2 regions of the Mangrovibacillus sp. Mu-81 genome follow, and region 2 is predicted to be linked to the other one. Evidence: riboswitches for the same ligand, from Rfam matches in the RefSeq annotation. Region 2 holds a riboswitch; the other holds the start of a gene.
What was found. Region 2 has a riboswitch for S-adenosylmethionine ahead of V6B33_RS03825 (methionine ABC transporter ATP-binding protein). Riboswitches for the same ligand answer to the same signal wherever they lie in the genome.
Positions count from the first base shown of each region.

Region 1: another riboswitch for S-adenosylmethionine. It lies ahead of mtnK (S-methyl-5-thioribose kinase); the one in region 2 lies ahead of V6B33_RS03825 (methionine ABC transporter ATP-binding protein).

Region 1 covers NZ_JBAJHU010000003.1:209,397-217,394, forward strand. The annotation lists gene V6B33_RS08180 (PAS domain S-box protein) at 1-1,340, shown strand, start outside; gene V6B33_RS08185 (methylated-DNA--[protein]-cysteine S-methyltransferase) at 1,374-1,817, shown strand; gene V6B33_RS08190 (DUF2087 domain-containing protein) at 1,910-2,218, shown strand; gene mtnA (S-methyl-5-thioribose-1-phosphate isomerase) at 2,260-3,312, opposite strand; gene mtnK (S-methyl-5-thioribose kinase) at 3,323-4,510, opposite strand; SAM riboswitch class I at 4,619-4,770, opposite strand; gene V6B33_RS08205 (carbon-nitrogen family hydrolase) at 4,865-5,647, opposite strand; gene V6B33_RS08210 (pyridoxal phosphate-dependent aminotransferase) at 5,767-6,945, shown strand; SAM riboswitch class I at 7,006-7,112, shown strand; gene V6B33_RS08215 (2,3-diketo-5-methylthiopentyl-1-phosphate enolase) at 7,200-7,998, shown strand, end outside.
Region 2 covers NZ_JBAJHU010000002.1:10,691-18,688, forward strand. The annotation lists gene V6B33_RS03815 (MetQ/NlpA family ABC transporter substrate-binding protein) at 41-862, opposite strand; gene V6B33_RS03820 (methionine ABC transporter permease) at 878-1,546, opposite strand; gene V6B33_RS03825 (methionine ABC transporter ATP-binding protein) at 1,546-2,565, opposite strand; SAM riboswitch class I at 2,727-2,833, opposite strand; gene V6B33_RS03830 (hypothetical protein) at 2,948-3,304, opposite strand; gene V6B33_RS03835 (thioredoxin family protein) at 3,542-3,865, opposite strand; gene V6B33_RS03840 (toprim domain-containing protein) at 3,868-4,230, opposite strand; gene V6B33_RS03845 (YusG family protein) at 4,486-4,752, opposite strand; gene gcvH (glycine cleavage system protein GcvH) at 4,817-5,200, opposite strand; gene V6B33_RS03855 (arsenate reductase family protein) at 5,347-5,703, opposite strand; gene V6B33_RS03860 (acyl-CoA dehydrogenase family protein) at 6,447-7,998, opposite strand, start outside.

The DNA.
Region 1 (7,998 bases), on a different contig from region 2:
TCGTCCTGTGGGATCAGGATGGAAGAGTATTAAAAGCGAATGCCTCCGCACTAAAGATATTTGAATGTTCCCTTTCCGAACTCTTATCAAAGAAAATCAAAGATTTCGTCTATCCTTTGGAGAGCCAGAAGTTTGAGCTTGTGATGGAAGAGCTGTATAAGAGCGGTGCGGTTAGAGATGAAGTCCTGTTCCTCATGCCTAATAATCAATTAAAGCATTTGGAATTCACATCAAAGCTTCATTCGGTAGATGGTTACAACATGACAATCTTCAGAAATGTAAGTGAACGTTATCAAATGGAAAAGGAACTGAGAGAAAGTGAAGAGAGGTTCCGGAAAATATTTGAAGGATCATTGGATGGCTTATTCCTGACTAATCATAATTATGTAGTGGTTGATGCGAATCCTGAAGCAAGTAAAATATTGAATCTCGACAAAGATCACCTAATCGGCAAAGATGTCCGGGAAATCTTAAACATTAAAGCTGAAGACGAAACGTATCATGATTATTTGGTACAATTAAAAGAAGAGGGACAATCAAGTTTCCTGAAAACATTTCAATCCTTTGATGATAAGCAGCAGTATATAGAATTATCATCTAAATATAATTTGCTTTCTAATCTTAATTTAACGATTATACGCGATATCACGGAACAAATTGAGATGCAGGAACAATTGAGGAAATCCGATACGTTAAGCGTGGTAGGGGAGCTTGCAGCAGGCATAGCACATGAGATACGAAATCCAATGACTGCTTTAAAGGGCTTCATTCAATTATTGGAAAGCAGCGTAGGCATTGATCATGAAATGTATTTTAATGTCATAACGTCCGAACTGCAAAGGATTGAATCGATCATAACAGAATTCCTCGTCCTGGCTAAACCACAGGCAGTACAGTATCAGGAAACGAATCTGATTAAAATCATGAAAGATACAGTGGAATTGCTAAGTGCGCAGGCAACCATGCATAATGTCCAGTATCATGAGCTGTATCAGGAGGACCTGCCACCAATCTTTGCAGAACCCAATCAGTTAAAACAGGTATTTATCAATATCATCAAGAATGCCATTGAAGTCATGACGCAGGGCGGACTGATCACAATAGGCATTCACGAAACACGGGATGGATTCATTCATATCGAAATAAGAGATCAAGGAAACGGAATCTCAAGAGATAAGATTAAAAAACTCGGAGAACCGTTCTACACGACGAAAGAACGTGGAACCGGACTTGGACTGATGGTAAGCTTCAATATAATAAAAGAACATAATGGCCGGATTGAAGTAGATAGTAAAATAGGCGAAGGCACTGTTTTTCATATCTATATACCAAAGATGTAAGGAGATGAGTTCGTGGCTGTATCAACGCTTTATATGGAAAGTCCGATAGGAATATTGGAGTTGCAAGGTGATGGTGAAAAGTTATTTTCATTGCGATTTGCACCTGAGGCACAACCTTCCCCGGTGACAGCACAGCCCCTGTTACTTGAAGCTAAACGCCAATTGGAAGAATACTTCAAAGGAGAAAGGGATGAGTTCACTCTTCCTCTTAAAATAGAAGGTACGGTTTTTCAGCGGGAAGTCTGGAAAGCATTGAGTGAAATTCCATACGGATCGACCTGCTCATATGGAGATGTAGCTAAACGTATTAACAGACCAAAAGCTGTCAGGGCAATCGGGCAGGCAAACAAAGCGAATAGGTTTCCGATCATCATCCCATGTCACAGAGTGATCGGCAAGAACAATTCACTAACCGGCTATGCCGGCAAACAAGTAGATAAAAAAGAAATTTTACTGTCACTTGAATATGCAAAGTGACAATAAAAAGTATCTTTCACTTATGGAATGTTCTGGCGCATTACGCTGGTGTTCTTAATCACTTGACGAATAATAGGGAAGGGGAATCCGAAATGAGCGAGAGAATGGTTAAAGAGAAACAAAAGGTATTGAATAACTTTATGGAGAAAAACGGGAAAGTGAAAACGATACCTGCTCAACAGAAAAAGAAACTATTCCTGCTTGAGCACATGGCAGAAGGATTGAAGGTTGGAACAAAATACAGTGAAAAGGAAATTAATGAATACATCAAGCATTTTCATGATGACTTTGCCACTTTAAGAAGAGAATTTATCATCCATCAGTTCATGTACAGAGAAAATAGTGTCTATGAAGTGAATCCAAAGGAAATGTGGGGATCTACACCATTATATAAGCAGTAAGAAAAACAGAGATACCTTCATATTGACGAAGGTATCTCTGTTTAACTTTTTCTGATCACTTTCTCGATATTATCTTGAAAAGAAGGATAAATGATGCCTTTCTCAGTTATGATTCCCGTGATCAATTCCTTAGAGGTGACATCAAAGGCAGGATTGTAAACAAGCGTGTCTTGAGGAGCAATCCTATTCCCATAGATTTCGGTCAGTTCTTCAGGAGCGCGCACTTCTATGGGGATTCCACTTCCAGAAGAGAGTGATAAATCAAAAGTGGAGGATGGTGCTGCCACGTAAAATGGGATGCTGTAATGCTTACAGAGAATGGCAAGCATGGATGTTCCGATTTTGTTAGCCGTATCCCCATTAGCAGCGATCCTGTCTGCTCCTACTATGACTGCTTCCACATTTTTTTCTTTAATCGTATGTGCCGCCATGCTGTCTGTTATAAGTGTCACTTCCACACCAGACTGCTGTAACTCCCAGGTGGTCAATCGTGAACCCTGCAATATTGGACGCGTCTCACATGCATAAACATGAAACGTTCTCCCTCGTTCACTTCCTAAATGAAAAGGTGCTAAAGCAGTCCCGTATTTGCTTGTAGCAATGGAACCTGCATTGCAGATTGTCATGATGGTTGTCATATCGCTGAGTAATTCGAGACCAAATTCTCCGATTTGCCTGCAAGTGGCTTCATCTTCGGTATGTAGCTGTATGGCAGTGTGAAGCAGGGTGGTTTTCGCTTCATTGACCGTCCGTACATTTACAATGACCTGTTCAAGGGAAGTCAATGCCCAGCCCAAGTTCACTGCAGTAGGCCTTGAGCTATACAAATATTGCTTATCTTCTTGGAACTTCTCCCGGAACTCTGCAAGGCATCCCGTATCATATTGATTTGAACACAGGGCAAGGCCGTAAGCAGCAGTTATTCCGATTGCAGGTGCTCCGCGGACTTTCAATGTGACAATTGCGTCATGAAAATCGTCAATTGAAGACAGCCTCAGGTATTCGATTATTTCAGGCAGCTTTTGCTGATTTAATATAACTAAATGATCATCTTCGAAATATAAAGATACAGGTATAGCTGATGTTTGAGTCATGATAATCTCCTTAAGATGTATGTCTGCGTACCAAATCGGTTAGATCTTCAATAGATGAGACATGTTGTCTGTGCAGAATCAATTCTCTCCCTAATGAAAGGCTGCGTCGTTTTGCCAGCAGTCTATTATCTTTATCTGAAATGCCATCAAGATCAGCAACATGTGCCAGGCCTATCGTTCTTCTGATGAGTTCACAACCGCTGAAACCAACACTGTCCTGAAATGCTTTCTTCAACACAAATTCCAAGTATCCATTTACCTTGGTGTATGCGTCTCCGCTTTCCTGCCAGTGTTTCGAAAAGGTTTCAGCGAAAGTATTCCACGTATTGATGATATGATAGATGATCTCATCTTTCCCTTCAACATCTTCCCGGGCAATGACCTGAAATGTCAGATTCGCTATGAATTGACCAATATCGAAACCGATAGGACCATAGAAAGCAAATTCAGGATCGATAACTTTTGTTTGAGTCTTATCAGCAAAGATGCTTCCGGTGTGGAGATCACCATGTAATAGGGCTTCGCTCTCTGTAATAAAACATTTCTTCAACTTGGCCACTTCCAGCTTCAGAATGAAATCATCCCAGAGTTCCTGGATATATGGCAGTAATTCCACTTCGTAATCATTTGTATCACTATTGAAAAAAGGATCAGTAAATACAAGATCCTCTGTAATCTTGCAAAGTTCAGGGTTGGAAAAGGTCTTCACATATTCTTTTTTCTTAAACGGATGAAGTGCATAGTCAGAAGTGAAATACAGGGTGTTGGCCAGGAAAGTTCCGATATGCTCTGATAAAAGTGGATACGAATCTCTTTTTATCAGCCCTGAACGTACGATCGTCGACGAACTGAGATCCTCCATCACCGTGACAGCCAGACTGTCATCACTGTAATACACCTGAGGAACAAGATTCCGTGCATGGATGTATTGTAATTTCAGTGCGCTGGCTTCAATTCTGGCCCGGTCGATCGTAAGCGGCCAGCTTTCCCCTACTACTTTTGCATAAGGCAGAGCCTGCTTGATTATGATTCCTTTCTTGCCTGTTTCTGTAACTTGAAAAACGAGATTTAAGTTTCCATCCCCAATTTCACAACATGTCAATTCCGTATTCTTATCAAAAAAATTTAATCTGATTGCCAAATCCTTTGCACTTTGTTCGTTCAACGATAGATACTTATCTACAGGACTGATGGACATTGTTCTTTCCTCCTAAATCGTTTCTTGTTTTGGAGGCTTTTCAATCGAAAAACATGAAAAGCCTCTTTCGTGGTATGAAAGAGGCTTAAAAGATCAAATCTTATTCGCCTCTTATCTCTCAGAAAGGGTTCTTTCTGTTGGAATTAGCACCGTGCCTTAAGGAATCATCCGGCGCATGAATGCGCCCCGTTTCACAACGGTATTACGGTCGGTTGCTGGGCTTCACAGGGCCATATCCCTCAGCCAGCTCTTGATAAGAGTTAGATTAAATTAGTGGTCAAATGTAAACTATTTGCTTTGAATAGTACCACCGATGCAATTAATGAGTCAACAACTTTTTTTGGAAAATTTAAATTAATAAAATTCAGGTCTGCGATCTTGAAAGATGGGTATTTTCTTTCTTACTTCTTCCACCTCATCTAAATCAATCTCTGCAGTGATCAAATCTTCATCAAGATCTCCCTCAGCAATGACGTCCCCCCATGGGCTTATGATCATCGAATGGCCGCCAAATTCATTTTTCGGATCATTGCCTGCACGGTTGCAGGCGATGACAAAACACTGATTTTCAATGGCCCTGGCCAATAAAAGTGTTCTCCAGTGGGAAATTCTTACTGCGGGCCATTGTGCCACTACAAAAACCACTTTTGCGCCGTCGATGACATGCTTTCTGAACCATTCAGGAAAGCGGATGTCATAACAGATCATGCCAGCCATCTGAGTATCCATGAGCTTGAACAAACCATCTTCCTTACCCGGAATCAAGTAATGATGTTCATCCATGAGTTTAAATAAATGCAGTTTTGTATATTCTTTGACGATACTGCCATTTTTGTCAGCCACAAGTAGATTATTCCCTATCCCTTCACTCGTTTTACTTGCAATGGAACCCCCAACGATATGAATGGAATGGCGGGAAGCAAGGTCTGTCAGGAAAGCGGTACTGTCCCGTGCATCTTCATCTGCAATTTCTTCGATTCTGGTCAAATCATAGCCTGTAGTCCATAGCTCTGGGAAAACGACAATATCACAACCGGCTTCGCTTGCTTTATTCACCCAATGACGAACCCGTTTTTTGTTCTCGTCAGGATCTCCGAATGCAATATCTATTTGTGCAATACCAATTTTTTTAATCAAATGAACACCTCTTCTGACAGAAATATGAATTTTCGCTTTACAATCATTACTTTACGTTATATCATTTGTGACTAGAATTTGAAAGTAAAAAATTTTCAAAAAATGTAGTGGGTGATATGATGAAAACCTTTAAACAAGCAGAAAGAGTCCAAACACTGCCGAAGCAGTTTTTTGCATCGTTGACGGAAAAAGTTCAAAAAGTGGTAAATGAAGGGCATGACGTCATAAATTTGGGGCAGGGAAATCCGGATCAGCCTACCCCGCCGCATATTGTAGAGGCGATGAGGGAAGCAGTGAAATCACCAGGAAACCATAAATATTCTCCATTCAGGGGCCTTGCAACCTTTAAGGAAGCCGCAGCTGAATTTTATAAACGGGAGTATGGCGTGGATATTAACCCGGCAGATGAAGTGGCTGTATTATTCGGGGGGAAGGCAGGTCTTGTGGAAATCCCACAAGTGCTTTTGAATTCAGGGGATACCGTATTGGTACCGGATCCGGGATATCCGGATTACTTATCAGGAGTGTCGCTTTCGGGGGCGAGGATGGCGAAGATGCCGCTGAAGGAAGAGAACCATTTCCTGCCGGATTATGGAACGATTCCAGAAGAAGATTTACAGAAGGCAAAACTCATGTTCTTGAACTACCCGAATAATCCTACGGGGGCTGTTGCTACACCTGCATTCTTCAGGGATACGGTATCGCTTGCAAGCAAACATGATATCTGTGTCGTACATGATTTTGCATATGGAGCGATTGGGTTCGAAGGTCAAAAGCCAGTCAGTTTCCTTGAAACGGATGGAGCAAAGGATGTAGGCATTGAAATATACACATTGTCCAAAACCTATAATATGGCAGGGTGGAGAGTGGGGTTTGCTGTTGGAAACAAAAGTGTGATCGAAGCCCTTAATATTCTCCAGGATCATTTGTATGTAAGTTTATTCGGTGCCATTCAGGAAGCTGCGGAGACTGCATTACTCGGTCCGCAAAAGTGCGTGGATGAATTGGTTGCGACATATGAAAAAAGAAGAAAAACATTGATAGACGGTCTGCAAAGGATTGGCTGGGATGTTTCTGCACCTGCTGGCTCATTCTTTGCATGGCTAAAAGTTCCAGCTGGTTTTTCATCAGTTGAATTTGCAGACTTATTGCTTAATGAGATCAAAGTTGCAGTAGCACCTGGCGTAGGATTTGGTGAGCATGGGGAGGGCTATGTACGTGTGGGGTTATTGACCAGTTTAGAGAGACTAGAAGAAGTCGTGAAACGAATTGAAAATTTGAAATTATTCGATAAATAGATTGACAGAACTGAAAAATGATGACATAATCCAACTGAAATTACATTCATATTTAAGAAATTCTTATCAAGAGCAGGCGGAGGGACCAGCCCTATGAAGCCCGGCAACCGACTTAATTTAAGCACGGTGCTAATTCTTGCAGCATGGTAAATGCTGACAGATAAGATAGAGTGATAGCCAACCTCTTCTTATCGAAGGGGTTTTTTGTATTTTTATTGATTTTCTAACTTTATACCAGCCAGGAGGTATCTCAAGTGGGAGAAGTAATTGCTACATACGAAATAACAGGGAAGAGTCGATCATTTCAAGAAAAAGCGGAAGGGATTGCTCTCGGACTGACAGTCGGTTCATGGACCGATCTTCCATTACTTGAAAAGGACCAATTAAGAAAATACAAGGGAACAGTTGTGGCAGTGAAAGAAAAAGAGGGTGAGATTCCTGCGGCAGAAATTCAAATAGCGTACCCATCAGGGAATTATTCGAATGATATACCTGCGATCTTGACAACCGTGTTCGGCAAACTATCGCTTGACGGCCAGGTTAAGTTAAGAAATATTCATTTTTCCAATGATTTGAAAAAAGGTTATCCGGGACCTCGATTTGGTATTGAAGGAATTAGAGAACTTGTGAAAGTTTCTAACAGACCACTTGTAATGAGCATTTTCAAAGGAGTAATCGGGAGGGACAAGGATTATCTTAAGAACCAGTTGAGGGCCCAGGCACTAGGGGGGATAGACCTGGTAAAAGATGATGAAATTCTTTTTGACAATGAACTGACACCTTTTGAAGAAAGAGTCAGGCAGGGTAAAAACGTTCTGAAGGAGGTAAATGAAGTAACTGGAAAGAGGACCCTTTATGCCGTTAATCTGAGTGGAAGAACGTCAGGCTTAAGGGAAAAAGCGAGAAAGGCAAGAGAGCTTGGAGCAGATGCATTGTTATTCAATGTGTTTTCTTACGGTCTGGATGTTCTTCAGGAACTGCGTGAAGATAATGAAATCGGACTGCCGATCATGGCTCATCCTTCTTTTGCAGGAGCTGCAGCGGCCTCACCTC
Region 2 (7,998 bases):
TTGCTCAAGTTAGGCTTTTTTTCAGAAAAGATTTTTGACATTATTCTGTTACAGGTACTACCGCTCCATCCCATTCTTCATTGATGAATTCCTGAATTTCTTTTGAACGAAGGGCTTTAACCAACTCTTTCACTTCTTCCTTATCTTCATCTCCTTTGTTGACAGCAATGACATTCACATATGGAGAATCAGTATCTTCTATCGCAATTGAGTCTTCCAGCGGTTTCAGGCCTGCATCGATGGCATAGTTGGAATTGATCACCACTGCATCGCCTTCTTCGTTTTCGTACATTTGAGGAAGAAGTGCTGCCTCATATTCATAATCGAATTGGAGATTTCTAGGGTTCTCCTCAATGTCTTCAAGCTGCGCCTGTGTATTTTCAACTCCATCTTTTAATTTAATAAGTCCTTTCTTTTCCAAAAGGGTAAGGATACGACCGTGGTCGGATACTGAGTTACTCATTAAGATGGTGGCACCTTCCGGAAGATCCTCTAAAGATTTATACTTTTTAGAGTAAGCCCCGATCGGCTCGATATGGATTCCCCCTGCGTTGACGAAATCATAGTCGTTATCCTTCATTTGCAAGTCCATATAAGGGATGGTTTGAAAATAGTTCGCATCAAGGTCTTCATTATCAAGGTCTTTATTCGGAAGGATATAATCCTGATAGGTCTCAATTTGTAAATCGATTCCTTTCTCTTCCAAGATCGGCTTCACCTGTTCAAGGATTTCAGCGTGAGGTACATTCGAAGCACCTACGACCAGTTCCTTTTCATCGCTTCCCGATCCAGTATCATTCCCGCATGCTGCCAATCCAACTATACTACTTGCTGCAATAACTCCTGCTATCCACTTTTTCATGTTTTTTCTCTCCTCTTATCGTTTGTCTAATTTATTTGTAAAGAAATCCCCTATGATCTGAATGGCAAATACGATGATCAGTATCATGATCGTGGCTGCCAGTGTTACATCTTCCCGGCTTCTCTGGAACCCGTCCAGATAAGCGAGGTTTCCAAGTCCTCCTGCACCGATGACTCCTGCCATCGCTGTGTAACCTACAAGGGCAATAGCTGTGACCGTTATACCCGAGATGAGTGCCGGCATGGATTCAGGCAGCAATACCTTCAGGATGATCGTACTTGTTTTCGCACCCATCGCCTTTGCAGCTTCGATCACACCCTTATTCACTTCTCGCAGTGCGATTTCGACCATTCTGGCGTAGAACGGAGCCGCCCCGATGATCAGAGCCGGCAAAGCGGCATTCGCTCCACGGATCGTATCCAATAAGAATTTCGTGAAAGGAATCAGCAAGACGATCAGTATGATGAACGGAATCGACCTGAACACATTCACGACAGAGTTCGTAACCGTGTAAGTGAGTTTATTTTCCCAGAGGTTTTCTTTGGATGTCAGGAATAACAGGATCCCCAGAATGATGCCTAAGACAAATGTGATCAATACAGACATTCCGGTCATATAGAGTGTCTCTAACGTTGCTTCCCACATTTTTTCCCAATCGACATTTGGAAATAGAGTTTCGATCATCATGCCATCACCTCAACCTTCACCTGTTGACTCTCAGCAAATTGCAGAGCTTCCCCAAGCTGCGATTCAGCCCCGTCTAAATGAACAAACAGAGTGCCGTATGCTCCTTTTTGCGTCTGGGAAATCTGTCCCTGAAGGATATTTACTTCAAGGTCGAACTTCCTGATCAACGAAGTGATCAAAGGCTGCCCGGTCGAATCCCCGACAAAAGTGAACTTCAACACTTTTCCGGTGGGATAGTGCTTGATCAACTCCTGCATCGCTTCTTCAGACTCCTGAGCCTGTGATACTTCTTTTACAAAACGTTTTGTCACTTGCTGCCGGGGATTACGGAACACTTCGAGTACATCCCCAAGTTCTACAACTTTTCCGTTTTCCATCACCGCGACACGGTGACAGATTTTCTGGATGACATGCATCTCATGGGTAATCAGGACTATGGTCAAACCGAGACGCCTGTTGATATCCACCAATAAATCAAGAATGGAATCTGTCGTCTGCGGATCGAGGGCAGACGTTGCTTCGTCACACAGCAGTACGCTTGGGTTATTGGCAAGTGCCCTTGCGATTCCGACACGCTGCTTTTGTCCCCCGCTCAGCTGTGAGGGGTACGCCTCCCCTCTTCCTTCAAGCCCGACAAGCGCGAGTAATTCATTGGCACGCCGAGTTCGTTCCTTTTTTGGCACTCCTGCTATTTCCAATGGGAACTGAATATTTTCGAGAACGGTTCTGGACCATAATAGATTAAAGTGCTGAAAGATCATCCCGATGGACTGCCTTGCTTCACGAAGCTTCCTGCCTTTGATTCTTGAAACAGACTGCCCGTTCACATCGATTGTTCCTTCTGTTGGAACTTCGAGTCCATTTAGCATTCTGATCAGGGTACTTTTACCGGCACCGCTGTAACCGATCACCCCAAAGATTTCACCTTCCCCAACAGAAAGATCGACCCCGTCTACAGCTGAAATCGGACCTGCTTTTGATTGATATATTTTCTTTACTTCTGAGATTGTGATCATGATGTCAGCCACCTTTCTTTCTCCGAGTAAAAAGAGCGTTATAATGAGGGTTACAGCTTTCCTTTGTAAAAAACGTGCTCCAGGCGGCCCTTTTAATTCCAGCCAATAAAAAAACCTTTCCGCAGATAAGCAGAAAGGCATAATCATATTGATTATCCTTCCTCTTATCTTTCAAAGCATACGCTTTGAGTGAATTGGCACCATTTCAATTTTCATTGACGGTTGCCGGGCTTCATAGGGCACGTCCCTCCACCACTCTCAATAAGAGTAAGTCTAACTATATAAAGTTTATGAGTGTAAAGTCTCAGAATATTTGCTACAAAAGTGATTCTATCATCGCACAAACGGGGTGTCAATTATTTTTTTCAGAAGATTAAAGTATTCAATATATTTCAACTGGTTCTTTTATCATTGGCCTTGTCAGCCAAAGCACTGATTCGACGAATAACAGAGGGCGGTAGCCTCCCTTTACCGACAATTGATCACTTTCAACCAATCTTGATAATAGCTCATTACCGGCGAGAACGGTGGTGATCATCTCCTCATTGCCTGTAATGACAAATTGAGGCTCAAGGTTATTGATGTCTTCCGCTACAAAACATTCTTTATTGGAAAAAGAAAGGGTGTAGCGCTGACTCTCACATTCAAGTTGAAGAATAAATGGGTCTGAAGGAAATAACAGCTGCAGATGGTACTTGGAATGACATTGGTCAATTAGTTTATCTAATAGATTTCTCATAAATACCCTCCCGCGAATCTTCTTACTTAACTTAATTCTACGAATGGGTTTTTTATCCTTTTTTTCTCTCTCGACACAGTTTTGTTGGAGAAAAGCAACTTGTGTCGAATTAGTTGGTTTTTGAATATTCAGAATATAAATTCTGAGTATTTTCTCATCATTTCCCAAGAAATATGTCCAAGTTTGTTGAAAGGTTTTCCTTAATATTTATGTTTTCATCACATATAAAAAAGACCTTTAATCATCAAAGGTCTCTGTTTTTTTTAACATCTCATATAAATAGGGAACTGAGTGGAATGCATAGATTCTTTCCCTCTCTTTTGCATGTTTATAAAGAAGTAAACATGGCACACTTTCAATCGCCTGCTCTTCTGCAAACTGTGGTAAGTAATTCAAATTGACTTTATCAAAGTGAAACGATTGCGGAAGCTTTTTCACAACTTCCATCATTTTGCCTGCTACCTGGCATGTCCCACACATCGGGGTGTAAAGATAAACCGCCGTAAGTTCATGTGTGTGTATTGATTCATACAGCGAATTTGTACTACTTACCTCATTCAACGTTAACTCATCCTTTTTTCCAAGTATTCCGTGTGTATATCAATATTCGCTCCGATCAGTACAGATGCCAAGTGGTACTCGGGAGCCGATGCCACTTCTTTATACATCCGGTCGATATATAAGTGCTCTGCCTCCGGGAATTCCCGCTTGAATTGTTTTCGAAGCTTTTCTCCTGCATGATCGGCATCCACCAGTATATAAACATCTCTCTGCTCCAGCGAATCAATCAGTTCGTCCATTTTCGTCATGCTGATGGTTCCATTTGTACAAATAATCTCAATAGGCTCTTTAATGATTCCTTCCACTTTACGTTTATCCGTCGTGCCCTCTACAATGATTACTTTCTCATCACCGATATCAAACATTGTCATCACCTTATCTTTCAGAAATAAGATTAGGATAGTATATTCAATTTATTAGAGATGATGTCCACTACTTACATATATCTTCTCATTTTTATTTAAAAATAGAAAGAAATACGGCCGATACATGGTTAGTTTCGGTCTGCTCCATAGCCTGATGACTGCCGTTTCAAACACTGTGCCAAGTTCAGTATTCTGCAGATAGACAAAAAAGTGCCAGTCCTACCGGAGGAACCTGGCACCGTTTTTTTATGAATATCAACACCAGCCACCCTCATCGCAATCGGTATAGCGTGCTTCAGAACCTTCTGTTGCGGTGTAATGTTGAAAGATTTTATCTTCATTCGCTTCAAAGTTCGGTTCCATGGTGATGCCTTCCAGGGGAACTGCCATGCGGCCGATCGGCTGATTGTCGAGATACAATTCCAGGCTTCCGTTTTTTAATTTACCTGTCACACGTTCGGTAACATCGAGCTTCTTTGGTTCAAGAGTCATCGGGATCATCCTTTCTGTAATGTCTTCCACATTTAGAATGCCCCAAAAGAAAAACAAAACACCTTGAGAATACCCTCAAGGTGCCTTGAAATCATTAACCTTCGTTAATCATTTCTTCATATTGTTCTGCTGTCATAAGCTTGTCCACTTCTCCAGCATCAGATGGCTCAACGACGATCATCCAAGCTTTTTCATAAGGAGATTCGTTGACAAATTCAGGGCTGTCAGCAAGCTCTTCATTCACTTCAACGATTTTACCTGAAACCGGTGCATAAAGCTCAGAAACCGTTTTAACTGATTCAACGCTTCCAAATGGTTCATCTGCTTTCACTTCGTCGCCTACTTCCGGCAGTTCGACGAATACGATATCTCCAAGTTCAGATTGCGCAAACGCAGTAATTCCAATACGCAGTGTTTCCCCTTCGGTTTTAACCCATTCGTGTTCTTCAGAATAGCGAAGTTCTTTCGGTGTACTCATTTAAAAATCCCTCCAAATACTTGGTATACAACCTAATATTGACACACTTTTAAATAAAAAAGCAAGAAAACGCAGTGTTTCCTTCAAAACTTTTTAGGTGCTGTGACAATACCTTCCATTTCCGCATCAAATCAACGATTCCACGCTCACTTCCAGGACTCTTCAAACGTTTCTTCCTTGAATCCGACTGTCACCTTCAAGCCATCCGTAGTGAGCGGCCGCTTGATCAGCATACCGTCTGTGGAAAGGATCTCAAGCAGTTCCTCATCAGAGGCAGAATTCACTTTTTCCTTCAAGCCAAGCTCTCGGTATTTCTTGCCGCTTGTATTAAAGAACTTCTTCAATGGCAGCCCGCTTTTTTCATAAAGACTTTTCAGTTCCTCCTTTGAAGGAGGATTTTCAACAATATGTATTTCATTAAAATCCGCGTTATTGTCCTCCAGCCATTTTTTCGCTTTTCGGCACGTCCCGCATTTTGGATAAGAATAAAAAGTCAATGACATATTACCACCACCTTTCATATTGGCTTCTAAACACCGCTGTTGATTTCCGTGCAACAGCTTAACAACCAAATACAACTATACTTATTATACATAGTAAACAGATGATCTTCATCAACCTTACTCATTAAAAGTATACCCTCTACTTGACTACATTCGACAGCTTTCGTTATTCTCCTTCTTTTAGAAAAGGTTTATTCACAGTGATTTTCTATTTGGCCAATCAGTTTTTTAGAGGTGAATGGTTATTAAGTATCTCCTCTGTTCATTTAACTTCCGTTATATCCATTCTTGGGCTTTGTGGACAATATTTACGGGGGACGAATCGAAGGGCAGTCGATTCGTTGATCCCTAGTATGATAAAAGATAGATTATGCTGTAAAAGGTGAAGTAACTGTATAAATGAGATCAAAGTTTTAAAAACATGCATTCTGGTGTCTGAAAAGAAATATTACATAAAAAAAACTACACGATAGTCCACTGACATCCTGCTTTTTCACTGAAATATTAATATACTAATATTTATTGTGCCAGTTTCGTGAATATGTGCCAGTATTTAATTATTGTGCCAAAATTTAAATAAATGTGCCACTTTCCCAATAATTGTTCTGCTTGTCGAATTTTCTCTTTCCCAGCACTTGACTTCACTCCACTCCTGTTGCCATCGCTTCCCTCCATCAACAAAACCCCAATCAAAAAAACAGACCCCCAGCTAAAGAAGGCCTGTTTCCCGAAACATTCACTTATCAAACAACATACTTCTCAGCTTCAACAAGTTTCTCGGACGCTTCACGTTTCACAGCGATTACGTTGATCGGCGTGTGGCGTGTGAATTTGCGGAGTGCTGAAAGCATCATGCGCAGTGAGTCGCCTTGTTCTGTTGCAACAAGGGTTTCTTTCGCATGAGCTTCGATTTCATTGAACGCTTCCTGACAGAAGATCTGTGTGTAAAGAAGCTTTTGCTTCGCTTTTTCAGCGCCTTTTTCAAGCGTCTTTTCCGTGCGAAGGACCGCTGATTCCATTGCATAGGCATTGGATACGATATCCGCAATGTTCACCAGGATTTCCTGCTCTTTTTCAAGAGCTTTGCCGAACTTCTGGGCAGCTAATCCAGCAAGCATCAAGCCTATTTTCTTTGCATTTTTCACAAGATATTTTTCTTGTGCCAGCGGTTCGTCGCCAACCTCTTCAGGCATCAGCATCATTAATTCTTCCTGAAGCGCCTGCGCTTTTTGCAGCAGCGGCAGTTCACCTTTCATCGCTTTACGCAGGTACGTCCCCGGCACCAGGAGGCGGTTGATTTCATTAGTTCCTTCGAAAATTCGGTTGATACGGGAGTCGCGGTACATTCTTTCGATTTCATATTCCTGCATGAATCCGTAGCCGCCGTGCAGCTGTACTCCCTCATCCACGACGTAGTCCAGCACTTCTGTTGCAAAGAATTTATTCAGTGAACATTCGATTGCATATTCAGCAATTGACTTCGCCACTTCAGTCCCGTTCTTAACTTCTTCATCAGTCAGCTTACTCATACGGTCTTCGAATAATCCTACAGTACGATATACGGAGCTTTCAGCTGCATATAATTTCGCTGCCATCGTCGACAATTTTTCTTTCGTCAGGTTGAAAGAAGAGATCGGTGTCTTGAACTGCTGGCGTTGATTCGTATATTTAACAGTTACTTCAAGTGCACGCTTACTTGCGCCGACAGCTCCCACTCCCAGCTTGTAACGCCCGATATTCAGAATATTGAAGGCAATGATATGGCCTTTTCCAGCCTGGCCGAGAAGGTTCTCGACAGGAATTTCTGCATCTTCCAAGATCAAAGTTCTCGTTGAAGAACTTTTGATCCCCATTTTCTTTTCTTCAGGCCCTGTCGATACGCCCGGATAGTCTTTTTCAACGATGAATGCAGAGAAGTGCTCGCCGTCTATTTTTGCATATACAACGAAGACATCAGAGAATGCTGAGTTTGTGATCCATTGTTTTTCACCATTTAATATATAGTGAGTGCCCGCTTCGTTCAGTTTCGCTGTCGTTTTCGCACCCAGGGCATCCGAACCTGAGCCAGGCTCTGTCAAAGCATAGGCAGCAAGCTTTTCACCGGTTGCGAGCGCAGGCAGGTACTTCTGTTTTTGATCTTCGTTTCCGAAAAGAACGATTGGAAGCGAACCGATTCCGACGTGAGCTCCGTGAGAGATGGAGAATCCGCCTGCACGGGACATTTTTTCTGCAATCAATGCCGAGCTGACTTTATCAAGGCCGATTCCGCCGTATTCTTCCGGTACATCCGCTCCA